Regions from separate parts of the Exiguobacterium sp. s78 genome, predicted to be linked through region 3. Evidence: riboswitches for the same ligand, from Rfam matches in the RefSeq annotation. Region 3 holds a riboswitch; each other region holds the start of a gene.
What was found. Region 3 has a riboswitch for S-adenosylmethionine ahead of KNQ18_RS13450 (amino acid permease). Riboswitches for the same ligand answer to the same signal wherever they lie in the genome.
Positions count from the first base shown of each region.

Region 1 (3,143 bases), on a different contig from region 3:
GTAGAATCGGGAAGACTTGATCCGCAAGTCCTGCTTTGATTGTAAGTACAGCGTTGACGACGATTTCTCCCATGTTTCATTATCCCCTTTCGTGATTACCTGTATCTGTACCCATTTTCACGAAAAGACACACGTCAAAGGAGCTTGAAGATGCAAACTCAACTTTTTGAAGCACTTGAACAATTCGAACCGACGATGATCGCGTTACGTCGTGATTTTCATCGACATCCGGAACTCTCTTTCCAGGAAGTCCGCACACCAGAACGAATTGCAAACTTTTACGCGGAGCAGGGCATCCCTTATCAAACAGCCGTCGGAGGTCGTGGTGTCGTCGCGACGATCGAAGGCAAACAGCCTGGTCCGACGATTGCGGTCCGTGCAGATTTCGATGCTTTACCACTTCAAGAAGAGACGACGCTTGCCTTCCGGTCGATCCATCCCGGTGTCATGCATGCTTGCGGGCATGATGGTCACACGGCAATGGTGATGGCCCTGGCTGCTACGCTCTATCCGTTACGTGATCAATTGCAAGGAACGATTCGAATCATTCACCAGCATGGTGAAGAGGTCTTTCCCGGTGGAGCCGTCCAAATGATTGAAGCCGGTGTCCTCGAAGGTGTCGATGCGATTTTTGCGACACATCTCGAAAATGATTTACCGGTTGGTACGATTGGGTTTCGGGAAGGACATACATTATGTGCGATCGACGAATTCGAAATCATCGTTCATGGTCAAGGCGGGCATGCCCAAGCACCACATAAAACAAAAGATGCGCTCGTCGCTGGAGCGCAGCTCGTCTGTAACTTACAGCATCTCGTTAGTCGACGGGTCGACCCGTTCGAGCCGGCAGTTCTTGCAATTGGTTCTTTCCATGCGGGAACGGCGCCGAACATCGTCACGGGTGAAGCACGCATCGTCGGTGAAATTCGGACGTTCAATGAGACATTGCGGCATCAGCTCCGGCAAGAAGTCGATCTTGTCGCCAAAACGACATGTGCCGGCATCGGTGCTACCTATTCAATCGACTTCACGACGGGTTACCCGGCGCTCTGGAATCATCCGGACGAGACAAAACTTGTTCAGGAAGCCGCTTCTTTCTTACCGGAAGCATCCGTCCGGGCACTCACACCAATGATGGCTGCGGATGACTTCGCGCATTATCTAACACATGTCCCGGGAAGTTATTTCTTCACTGGCTCCGGATATACGGACGGTCGCGTCAACTATCCACAGCATCATCCGCAGTACGAAATCAACGAACAGGCGTTGTTGATTGGTGCGAAGACACTCGGAGCGACGGTTTTACGTGCCTTAAAACCTAAGGATTGACTTTATTTCTGTGTGAATGGTATCATCACAACAATGATAACGAATGACATCAACTTCATATACCCTTATCAAGAGTGGACCGAGAGATCTGGATCGATGACGTCCCAGCAACCTGCGCATAGCAAGGTGCTACGACCAGCAAAGCGAAAGCTTTGGTTGATAAAAAGCGGCGACTCCTTTTGCAACCAAGCGAAGGAGTCGTTTTCGTTTTCTCGCTGTCAGACATACAATGGGGATTTCCCACGGAGAGGAAGAGACAGATGGAAAAAGCAACATTTGCAGGTGGATGTTTTTGGTGCATGGTGACACCGTTTGAAGAATTACCAGGAATCGAGGGAATCGTATCAGGTTACATGGGCGGACACGTCGACAATCCGACATACGAGCAAGTCAAAACAGGAACGACGGGACATCTCGAAGTCGTCCAAATCACGTTTGATCCGAGCCTGTTCCCGTACGAGCGTCTGCTCGAACTCTACTGGCCACAAACGGATCCGACGGATGCAGAAGGTCAATTCCAAGATCGCGGCACGCAGTACGCACCAGCGATCTTCTATCATACGGATGCACAGCACGAAGCAGCGATCGCTTCCCGTGACGCCCTTGCTGCAAGCAATCGTTTCAAACAACCGATCGTGACGCGGATCGATGCCGCTTCTGAATTTTATCCGGCGGAAGAGTACCATCAAGACTTCCATAAGAAAAATCCAGAACACTATAAAAAAGATCGTGCTGCTTCTGGTCGCGATGCTTTCATCGAGCAGGAATGGAAAGATACGACGACGGTCTAATCACTTCGAACCATATACAGTAGCTGAAACTGATTTCAAACATCTCGTTCTTACCCTACTTTCAGTAAAAAGTGGAGGATGATCGAGATGTCGTGGAATCAGTTTTTTTTGTATGTAAAAAAATGATGTCTTCTTTACCAACACCCTTACATAAATTTGTAATCGTTTACAAAATAAGCCTTTTGTTTTACGGTTAATAAAAATTAACCGGTTAAAAAGGAGATCAGTGCATGGAACAAAAAGCGATTCACATGTTAGAGAACTATGAACAGTTAAAAGTGATCAGTGATCCGTTACGAACAAAAATCCTCATGTTTCTCGTCGAAAAACCACACACGGTACATCAGTTAGCCCACTTGCTGACGTTATCCCGCGCGAAGGTCCTCTATCACGTACGGGAACTTGAAAAGCATGACTTGATTCGTCTCGTCCGTACGGAAGAACAGGGCGGCAATCTATTGAAATACTATCAAGCGATTGCTCGAGGATACATTCCTGCCGATCATCTACTGAACTTCGTCGAGACGAATGAAGCGACCCGGCAGTCGTATCTTGAGGTACTAGACCGGGCAAAGACACGCGTTCTTACGGCTCCGACAGCTACTTTTTCTCCTTCATCTTCGAACATCGAGGACTGGATGAGCTTATCACTTCAAAAGGAACTGGCGATGTCTGAAGCCGATTTTCGGCAGTTTGCTACAAAATATCGTGCTCTATTGGACGAGTTCACACGGTCCCCTTCACTAGACAAAAAAGATAAAAAACACTTCTATATCATGACGACTGCCTTTGCAATTGATGAACCACTATTTGAGAATGACGACGTCTAAACCGGAGGTGCCACATGCTGCCTATTGAAATGGATACGCAACAATCGCTGTTTAAAAATCGATCTTTTTTATTTTTATGGGGGTCCGGTATGTGCTCTGCCCTCTCCCTATCAACCTATCTGTTTGTTGAACAATGGTATGTCATCCATACGCTAAACCAGGCGTCATATCTTGGATTCGTCCTCATGGCCAC
Region 1 covers NZ_JACSNB010000002.1:294,943-298,085, reverse strand. Annotated here, with positions in the region: gene KNQ18_RS12925 (putative quinol monooxygenase) at 1-73, opposite strand, end outside; gene KNQ18_RS12920 (M20 metallopeptidase family protein) at 151-1,329, shown strand; SAM riboswitch class I at 1,392-1,495, shown strand; gene msrA (peptide-methionine (S)-S-oxide reductase MsrA) at 1,590-2,120, shown strand; gene KNQ18_RS12910 (winged helix-turn-helix domain-containing protein) at 2,351-2,950, shown strand; gene KNQ18_RS12905 (MFS transporter) at 2,965-3,143, shown strand, end outside.
Region 1: another riboswitch for S-adenosylmethionine. It lies ahead of msrA (peptide-methionine (S)-S-oxide reductase MsrA); the one in region 3 lies ahead of KNQ18_RS13450 (amino acid permease).

Region 2 (3,143 bases), on a different contig from region 3:
ACCCTCTTCTAGAAAAAACATTCGTTTCCTGCAAAGTTCCACGGAAACAAAAAAGTCCGAAAACCCGCGTAGGGTTTTCGGACTTTTTGATTATACGAAACGTTTTGCTTGTTCTTCAAGAACTGCTGCTTTATCTGTTTGCTCCCATGGAAGCTCAACATCTGTACGACCGAAGTGACCGTATGCAGCTGTTTGACGATAAATCGGACGACGGAGATCAAGCATGTTGATGATTCCAGCCGGACGAAGATCGAAGTTTTCAGCAACCAATTCAACGAGTTGTGCTTCAGGAAGTTTTCCTGTACCGAATGTATCAACCGCGATTGATACCGGGTGCGCGACACCGATTGCGTATGCGAGTTGAACTTCTGCTTTGTCTGCAAGACCTGCAGCAACGAGGTTCTTCGCGACATAACGTGCTGCGTATGCAGCTGAACGGTCGACTTTTGTTGGATCTTTACCTGAGAATGCTCCACCGCCGTGGCGTGCGTATCCACCATACGTATCAACGATGATCTTACGACCAGTCAATCCAGCATCTCCTTGTGGTCCGCCGATGACGAAACGACCAGTTGGGTTGATGAAGAATTTCGTTGCTGCGTCGATGTATTCAGCCGGGATGACCGGTGTGATGACGTGTTCTTTCAAATCAGCTTGGATTTGCTCAAGCGTGACTTCTTCTGCGTGTTGTGTCGAGATGACGATCGTATCGACACGAACCGGCTCGTTGTTCTCGTTGTATTCGACCGTGACTTGTGTTTTTCCGTCCGGACGAAGGTAGTCGAGTTGACCGTTTTTACGCACTTCTGCCAAACGGCGTGCGAGACGGTGTGAAAGCGAGATTGGAAGTGGCATGAGTTCTGGTGTTTCTTTCGTTGCATAACCGAACATGAGACCTTGGTCTCCTGCACCGATTGCATCGATTTCTGCATCAGACATGCTACCTTCACGTGCTTCAAGTGCTTGGTCGACACCAAGAGCGATGTCTGCTGATTGCTCATCGATTGATGTCAATACAGCACATGTGTCCGCGTCGAAACCGTATTTCGCGCGTGTGTAGCCGATTTCACGAATTGTTTCACGAACGACTTTTGGAATGTCGACGTAAGTGGATGTCGTGATCTCACCTGCAACGAGAACGAGACCTGTTGTAACAGAAGTTTCTGCTGCAACACGTGCGTTTGGATCCGCTGCGAGGATTGCATCAAGAATTGAATCCGAAATTTGGTCACAGATTTTATCTGGATGACCTTCAGTGACTGACTCCGACGTGAATAGTCGGCGATTAAGGTTTGTCATGTATGACCCTCCCAAAAAAGAATTTGACGGTGTACTCATTTCCCCTAGTTGAGTGGGACGGTAAAATGAAAAAAACCTTTCCAAGTCCAAAAAATGGTCAGGGAAAGGTTGTGCGTTCTTCCTTTACCCTCTTATCGTTCGAAGTGTTTACTTCGCTTCAGGAGAGCACCTTTTCCCTCATTAATATGTGAATTAATGTAGGACGGTTGCCGGGTTTCTTCGGGCCTTGTTCCCTCCACCTGCTCAGAATAAGAGTATCCGTTACGAATTACATGATATAAAGTTGTACCTACTCTGTCAAGCAAGGTTTCAAATTCTAGTCGAAACTTTTTGAAAGAGATGTTAAACTGTTAATGCTGAAAGCGTTTCCAGATAAATAGAAATCAGCATCAGAAAATGATTGCTCTCTCTTTAGTATGTCATATATAATAAATGTGTCATACTAAATACAGTGAGCCAAAACCAACGTAGGGGAAAGGTGGGGTCAGGATGCCGATGACGGTCCTGAATATCGAAGAACTACTCAAGAAAGAGCATGTGTTCAAACAACTATCTGTTGCTGAACTAGTCGAACATGCGATTCGAAACGAAGAAGGTGTCCTTGCTGAGAACGGCGCATTATCTGTAGAAACGGGGAAATTTACAGGTCGTTCACCAAAAGATAAGTTCATCGTCCGTGATTCTTCCTGCGAGTCTCACATTGATTGGGGTCATGTCAACCAACCGATGGATGGAGACAAATTTGAACAATTGTTGCAAAAGGTTCTTCGTTACATGAACGAAGCCGATCAGCTCTATTACACAGAAGCTGCTGCTGGGGCAGATACGCACTTCACCCTTCCGGTCCGTGTGCTCACACAATATGCTTGGCATAACCTGTTTGCCAAACAACTCTTTTTACGCGAGTATCCTGAAGTGGCTGCCTTCGAACCGTTCACGGTCGTCTACGCGCCACATTTCAAAGCAGATCCTGCCGTTGACGGAACGAACTCCGAGACGTTCATCGCCATGTCATTCGAACACCGGATCGTCTTGATCGGTGGAACCGAATATGCGGGCGAAATCAAAAAATCCATCTTTTCCGTCATGAATTACCTCTTGCCACAAGAAAATGTCCTTTCGATGCACTGCTCGGCAAACGTCGGACACGAAGGCGACGTCGCCTTGTTCTTCGGTCTATCCGGTACTGGTAAGACCACCCTCTCAGCAGACGATAGCCGTCAATTGATCGGAGACGATGAGCATGGTTGGTCGCACGACGGTGTCTTCAACATCGAAGGTGGATGTTATGCAAAGACCGTTAACTTATCACGCGAAAAAGAACCGCAAATCTTTGACGCGATCCGTTTCGGAACCGTCCTTGAAAACGTCGTGCTCGACGAAGCCCGTCACCCTGATTACGATGACACATCGTTGACGGAAAATACGCGTGCTGCTTATCCGATCACAGCGATTGATAATATCGCTGTTCCTTCACGTGCTGGTCATCCGAAGACGATCGTCTTCTTGACGGCCGATGCGTACGGTGTTTTGCCTCCGATCAGTAAATTGACGAAAGAACAAGCGATGTATCACTTCCTATCAGGATATACATCAAAACTCGCCGGAACAGAACGCGGTGTCACGGAACCGGAAGCAACATTCTCAACATGCTTCGGTTCACCGTTCCTTCCACTGATGCCTGAAAAATATGCGACGATGCTCGGCGAATTGATTGATCGTCATGGTGTCACTGTTTATCTCGTCAACACAGGCTGGACAGGTGGTGCTTACGGAACAGGTAGTCGTATGAAGCTATCGTATACACGGACGATGGTCAATGCTGCCGTCAACGGCACACTCGC
Region 2 covers NZ_JACSNB010000001.1:512,895-516,037, reverse strand. Annotated here, with positions in the region: gene metK (methionine adenosyltransferase) at 91-1,299, opposite strand; SAM riboswitch class I at 1,428-1,554, opposite strand; gene pckA (phosphoenolpyruvate carboxykinase (ATP)) at 1,789-3,143, shown strand, end outside.
Region 2: another riboswitch for S-adenosylmethionine. It lies ahead of metK (methionine adenosyltransferase); the one in region 3 lies ahead of KNQ18_RS13450 (amino acid permease).

Region 3 (3,143 bases):
GGATTCCCATTCGATGAAGATGTCAAAGCGTTCGTCAGTGCCGTTCTCGAGCGCTCGAGCATGCTAGGTCTTCGCGGGGAGATCACGTCGAAATACTTAACACGTCTTGGTTTCCGCGAAGGGATTGATCATCGCGTTATCGGATGTCCTTCGATGTACGCGTTCGGTCGTGATTTGCACATCCGTGAAACGAACATCACACCTGAGTCGATGATTACGGTCAACTCGTCACGTTTGGCACCACAAAACGTTCTTGATTTCATTACGCGCGGGATGGAAGAGTATCCGAATCACTACTTCATTCCACAGTGGATGAAGGAACTGAAGTTGACGTATACAGGGACGCACCCGATCGCAGATCTTTCAGTGACGAACTATCCGGTGAAGATGTCGGATCCTGCTTATATGAACGATCGGGTTCGTTTCTTCTTGAACGCACAGACATGGTTTGATTTTATCGGTCAAGCAGACCTCAGTTTTGGAGCTCGTTTACACGGAAACATCACAGCGACACTTGCGGGTACGCCGAGTATCCTCATTCCAAAAGATGCACGGATGCGCGAATTGACGGATTACCATCAGTTGACGCACATTTGGGCGAACGACATCAAAGCGGATACACAATTATCCGACGTCGTAGCAAATGCTGACTTCCAAAGTCCGGCACGTGTTCAAGCGCGTAACTTCGACAACTTCGTTGACTTCTTGAACGTGAACAATCTTGAGCATATTTATCAAGAGACGAACTATCCTGAGAATGTACCGTTTGACCGTCAAATGGCGCAAACCGAGTTGCTCCCACCAGTCCAGCCGATTTCTGGCGTAAGTCTTGAGGAAGCAGTCGCTCGTTTTGAACGGTTCTTCCCGGAACAAGAGAAGAAGATTGCGGATGCGCAAAAACAAACAAAAGCACAATTAGCTGAAAAAGATAAGAAAATCAAAGCATTGCAGAAACAAACAGGAACGGCTCAAAAGGATCAAGAGATTGCGGCACTCAAAGCGCAACTGGCTGCCCAAACGAAGAAAATGAAGCATCAGCAAGGAACATTGAACCGGAAAGCGGTTCGTGCAGCCTTGAAAACAGCGGATTTATTCGCTAAAAAGTAACCCTTTAAACATTCCGGATCGATACGATGCGGAATGTTTTTTTGATAGAAGTATTCTGAATTGTGTTGACAATTTGAAAAAGACTTGATAGGGTTATGAACAATTACATACTTATCCAGAGAGGTGGAGGGACTGGCCCTATGAAACCTCAGCAACAGGTCGAAAGATACTGTGCTAATTCCTGCGGGTGCTGCACCCGATCGATAAGATTTCCGAATTGTCGACCGACGCATCCGTGAGGATGCGTTTTTTGTTTGAAATAGGTGGAATGAGGAGGAAATGGATTCATGAAAACGAGCGGAGCATTTCGACGCAAGATGGAATCACGTCATTTGATCATGCTGTCGTTAGGTGGTGTCATTGGAACCGGATTATTTTTAAGTACAGGTTATACGTTGGAACAAGCAGGACGTGTCGGAACGATTTTATCGTATTTGATTGGGGCCGTCGTCGTTTACTTAGTCATGTTAAGTCTCGGTGAACTCGCCGTGCACATGCCGGAAACCGGATCATTCCATAAATACGCAACGAAGTACATCGGGCCCGGCACCGGTTATACAGTGGCCTGGCTCTACTGGCTGACGTGGACGGTCGCCCTTGGTTCAGAATTCACGGCAGCAGGCATTTTAATGCAACGTTGGTTCCCGTCGATTCCTGTATGGGTGTTCAGCGCATTGTTCGCTGCGATGATCCTTGGTATCAACGTCTTGAAGGTTCGTGTGTTTGCTGAAGTCGAGTTTTGGTTTTCCGCCATTAAGGTCGTGACGATCATTGCTTTCATTTTACTCGGTGCGGGAGCAATCGTCGGCTTCATTCCACTGCAAGATGGTAGCCCGGCTCCATTCTTTTCTTCGTTAACCGAAGGCGGGTTGTTCCCAAATGGCGCTTTCGTCATCTTCATGACGATGCTTGCCGTGAACTTTGCTTACTCGGGAACGGAACTAATCGGTGTCGCAGCGGGTGAAGCAGTCGATCCGAAACGGACGATTCCGCTTGCGATCCGGACGACAATTTTGCGACTCGTCCTCTTTTTCGTCGGTACGATCATCGTGTTAGCCGTCTTATTACCAACGGATGGGAAAGGTGTACTCGAAAGTCCGTTCGTCGCCGTGTTTGAACGGATCGGAATTCCGTATGCGGCAGACGTGATGAACTTCGTCATTTTGACAGCGATCTTGTCGGCAGCGAATTCTGGACTTTACGCCGCCTCTCGGATGCTCTGGTCGCTTGCGAACGAACGCATGATTCCACGCTTCTTCGCCCAGGTGACGCCAAGTGGGGTTCCACTTCGAGCCGTATTGTTCAGCATGCTTGGCGGAGGACTTGCCTTGCTGTCTAGCATCTATGCAGCAGGAAGTGTCTATATCGCGCTCGTCTCGATTTCCGGTCTCGCTGTCGTCGTCGTTTGGATGAGTATCAGCGTTGCCCAGTATCGTTTCCGGAAACAATTCCTCCGTGAAGGGCATACGGTCGACGAATTGGTCTATCGCACACCACTCTTTCCATTTGTACCGATCGCCGCTTTCGTCGTTTGTTTGATTTCTCTGATTGGTATCGGATTTGATCCGACACAACGAATTGCCTTGTATTGTGGTATTCCATTCATCGTGATCTGTTATATCGTTCATGCGTTCACGAATTCTTCTCAGAAACGGAGTGTTGAAGATGTCCCGAATCAAAAATCCAGTTGATCAACGATTACAGGAAGTTCCCTTTCTTATTTTAGATGGTGCCCTTGCAACCGAACTTGAACAGAAGGGATTCGACCTGAACGATCCGCTTTGGTCAGCACGTCTCTTAATCGAAGCACCAGAACAGATCGAACACGTCCATCGTGACTACTTTGAAGTAGGTGCCGATGTCGCGATCACTTCAAGCTATCAAGCAAGTATCGAAGGATTCAAGCAACGTCATATCACGACAGAGGAAGCAAAGGCGCTGATTCGACAAACGGTCACCTTGGCGCAAAACGCACGCACGCGTAGCGGAAAGAGTGACGTATTGATCGCGGGATCAGTGGGTCCTTATGGTGCCTA
Region 3 covers NZ_JACSNB010000003.1:71,143-74,285, forward strand. Annotated here, with positions in the region: gene KNQ18_RS13445 (polysaccharide pyruvyl transferase family protein) at 1-1,107, shown strand, start outside; SAM riboswitch class I at 1,216-1,317, shown strand; gene KNQ18_RS13450 (amino acid permease) at 1,395-2,798, shown strand; gene mmuM (homocysteine S-methyltransferase) at 2,773-3,143, shown strand, end outside.

Region 4 (3,143 bases), on a different contig from region 3:
AAGTCGCAATTCTCCTCGGCAGTAAAGCCGGCATCGTCGCCTTACCGCAGACGATCGTCAACCCTGGAGAAGGTGTCATCGTTCCGGATCCAGGATACCCGGATTACCTGTCTGGCGCAGCACTTGCTGGCGCATTCCCGATCACGCTTCCGTTACTTGAGAAAAATAACTTCTTACCGGATTACGACTTACTTGATACGACGGACGTCGAGCGTGCCCGGATGTTGTTCCTCAACTACCCGAGTAATCCGACGGGTGCGACCGCGACGGCAGAAGCCTTCGAACAGACAGTCGCTTTCGCCGATGCCCATGATATCTGTGTCGTCCATGACTTAGCATACGGCGGCATCAGTTTCGATGGTCCGACGCGAAGCTTCCTGCAGACGGAAGGGGCAAAAGACGTCGGGATCGAGCTATTCTCACTCTCAAAACGCTTCAACATGTCCGGCTTCCGGATTGCCTTCGCGATCGGAAATCCGTCCGTCATCTCAAGCATCGAAACATACCAAGAACATCTCTACGTCAGTGCCTTCACACCGATTCAGCATGCGGCGACCGTTGCCCTCACGAGTGACCAAACGTGCGTCCGTGAGTTAAGTAGCTTGTATGAAACACGACGCGATGCGTTGTTCGCAAAACTCGATGCGATTGGTTGGAGTGGTCCACGCCCAGGCGGTTCCTTCTTCGTCTGGCTTCCTGTTCCAGAAGGTTACACGTCCCAAAGCTTCACCGATCATCTACTTGACGAAGCACACGTCGCCGTGACCCCGGGATCATTTTTCGGCGAATACGGTGAAGGCTACGTCCGGATTAGCTTGATTGCTGACGTCGAACGTCTAGAAGAAGCCGTCGATCGAATCGGAACGCTCAACCTGTTCCGGACACCTGTTGCGGAATAATTCTGAAAAAACATTTGACAGATGGGAATCATTTCCGTTAAAGTAAATCCCAACAGCATAACTACTTATCGAGAGCGACCGAGGGATTAGGCCCAACGACGTCCGGCAACCACCTGTAAGGAACGGTGCCACATCCTACAGAATGATTTTCATTCTGAGAGATAAGTTACGAAATCTTACACTTTCGTCGCTTTTTTCTGGTTGCTCTGCTACTAGGAAAAAGCGACTTTTTTTGTATGAGGAGATGAGCGGATGATTGAATTCAAACACATTACAAAACGGTTCGTTCGAGACCGGACCCCGATTTTTGCATTACGGGATGTCGATTTGACGATCCAAAAAGGAGAAATCTTCGGAATCATCGGTGAGTCTGGTGCCGGTAAAAGTACGTTGCTTCGCCTGATCAACGGGCTCGAGCATCCAACACAAGGAACCGTCAAGGTCGACGGTGTCTCGCTCGGCGGGATGTCAAAAGCAGATTTACGTCAACTTCGCTTGCGGACAGGAATGATCTTTCAGCATTTCCAATTGATCCAGTCACGCAACGTCGCGGATAACATCGCTTTTGCACTCAAGGCCGCTGGCGTCAAACGTGCAGATTTCCCGGAGCGAATTCGCGAACTCGTCTCGCTCGTCGGACTTGAAGGATTTGAGACGAACTTCCCGAGTCAATTAAGCGGTGGGCAGAAACAGCGCGTCGGGATTGCCCGGGCACTCGCAAACAATCCGACCGTCTTGTTATGTGATGAAGCGACATCCGCTCTTGATCCCGTTACGACACTACAGATTCTTGAACTGCTGAAGGATTTGAATGAACGACTCGGATTGACGATCGTCCTCATCACGCATGAGATTGATGTCGTCAAACAGATTTGCCATCGCGTCGCGGTCATGTCGCAAGGTGAAGTCGTCGAAGTCGCCTCAACCTATGACTTGTTCAGTCAAGCTAAGCATCCGGTGACGCAACATTATGTCGATACGGCATTACAAATCGAATTGCCGGAACGCATCTTACAGGCAACCCCAGGTAAGATCATCCGCTTGCAGTTCACAGGCGAGAAGACCGGTGAAAGTACGTTATCAGAAGCGATCCGCCGTTACGATATCTCAGTCAGCATCTTGCACGGCAAGGTCGACTACATTCAAGACGTCGCCTTCGGTGTCCTGATTGTCAGCTTGACGGGATCATCCGATCAAATCGCTCCTGCCCTTGACTGGCTCGCGACGGAACTTCACGCACTCGAGGTGATTCAGGATGTGGCTTGATCGTATTCAAACGATGTTACCGGAGCTCTTGAAGGCACTCGGCGAGACAGCATGGATGGTTGGTATTTCACTTGCTTTCGCATTGGTCGTCGGGATTCCGCTCGGAATTCTCTTGTTCGTCACCGACCGGGGATTATTTTTTCAAAACCTTGCCGTCCGCCGTGTTCTTGACTTCGTCGTCAACATCGTCCGGTCGCTACCGTTCATCATCTTGCTGGTTGCCCTCATTCCATTAACGAAGTTCTTACTCGACAATACGATCGGTCCGACGGCAGCGTCCGTCAGCCTTAGTGTCGCAGCGATTCCGTTTCTCGCGCGCCTTGTCGAAACATCACTCCGCGAGATTCCGCCTGGTTTGATTGAAGCAGCAGAAGCATGTGGGGCGAAACCCTTGCGGATCATCGTCAGTGTCCTCTTACCGGAAGCACTCCCTGGCATCATTCAGGGCATCACATTAACGACGATCAGCTTAATCGGCTTCTCAGCGATGGCTGGTATCGTCGGCGGCGGTGGTGTCGGTGACCTCGCGATCCGTTTCGGTTACTATCGCTACGATAATCTCATCATGATCGTGACGATCGTCGTGCTCATCGTCATCGTTCAAAGTATTCAAGCACTTGGCAATCAACTGGCGCGAAAAACAGATAAACGCTAATCATACATACAAAGGGAGAGTGGAATCATGAAAAAACGATATGCCTTTTTAGCAACAGCCTTACTTGGTGCAGGAGTCCTCGCGGGATGTGGAGACAGCAGTGCTGATGAAAAAGACAAGACGATCAAGATTGGTGCGACGAGTGGTCCGTATAGCGACATGGTCAAACAAGCGATCCAGCCACAACTCGAAAAGAAAGGCTATAAAGTCGAAATCGTCGAGTTCAGCGATTACATCCAACCGAATATCGTCCTCGGTAGCGGGAACATCGACGCCAACTTGTTCCAACACTCGATCTATCTCAAGACGTTTTCTAAAGAAAA
Region 4 covers NZ_JACSNB010000001.1:260,302-263,444, reverse strand. Annotated here, with positions in the region: gene KNQ18_RS01280 (aminotransferase class I/II-fold pyridoxal phosphate-dependent enzyme) at 1-899, shown strand, start outside; SAM riboswitch class I at 962-1,067, shown strand; gene KNQ18_RS01275 (methionine ABC transporter ATP-binding protein) at 1,152-2,165, shown strand; gene KNQ18_RS01270 (methionine ABC transporter permease) at 2,155-2,820, shown strand; gene KNQ18_RS01265 (MetQ/NlpA family ABC transporter substrate-binding protein) at 2,848-3,143, shown strand, end outside.
Region 4: another riboswitch for S-adenosylmethionine. It lies ahead of KNQ18_RS01275 (methionine ABC transporter ATP-binding protein); the one in region 3 lies ahead of KNQ18_RS13450 (amino acid permease).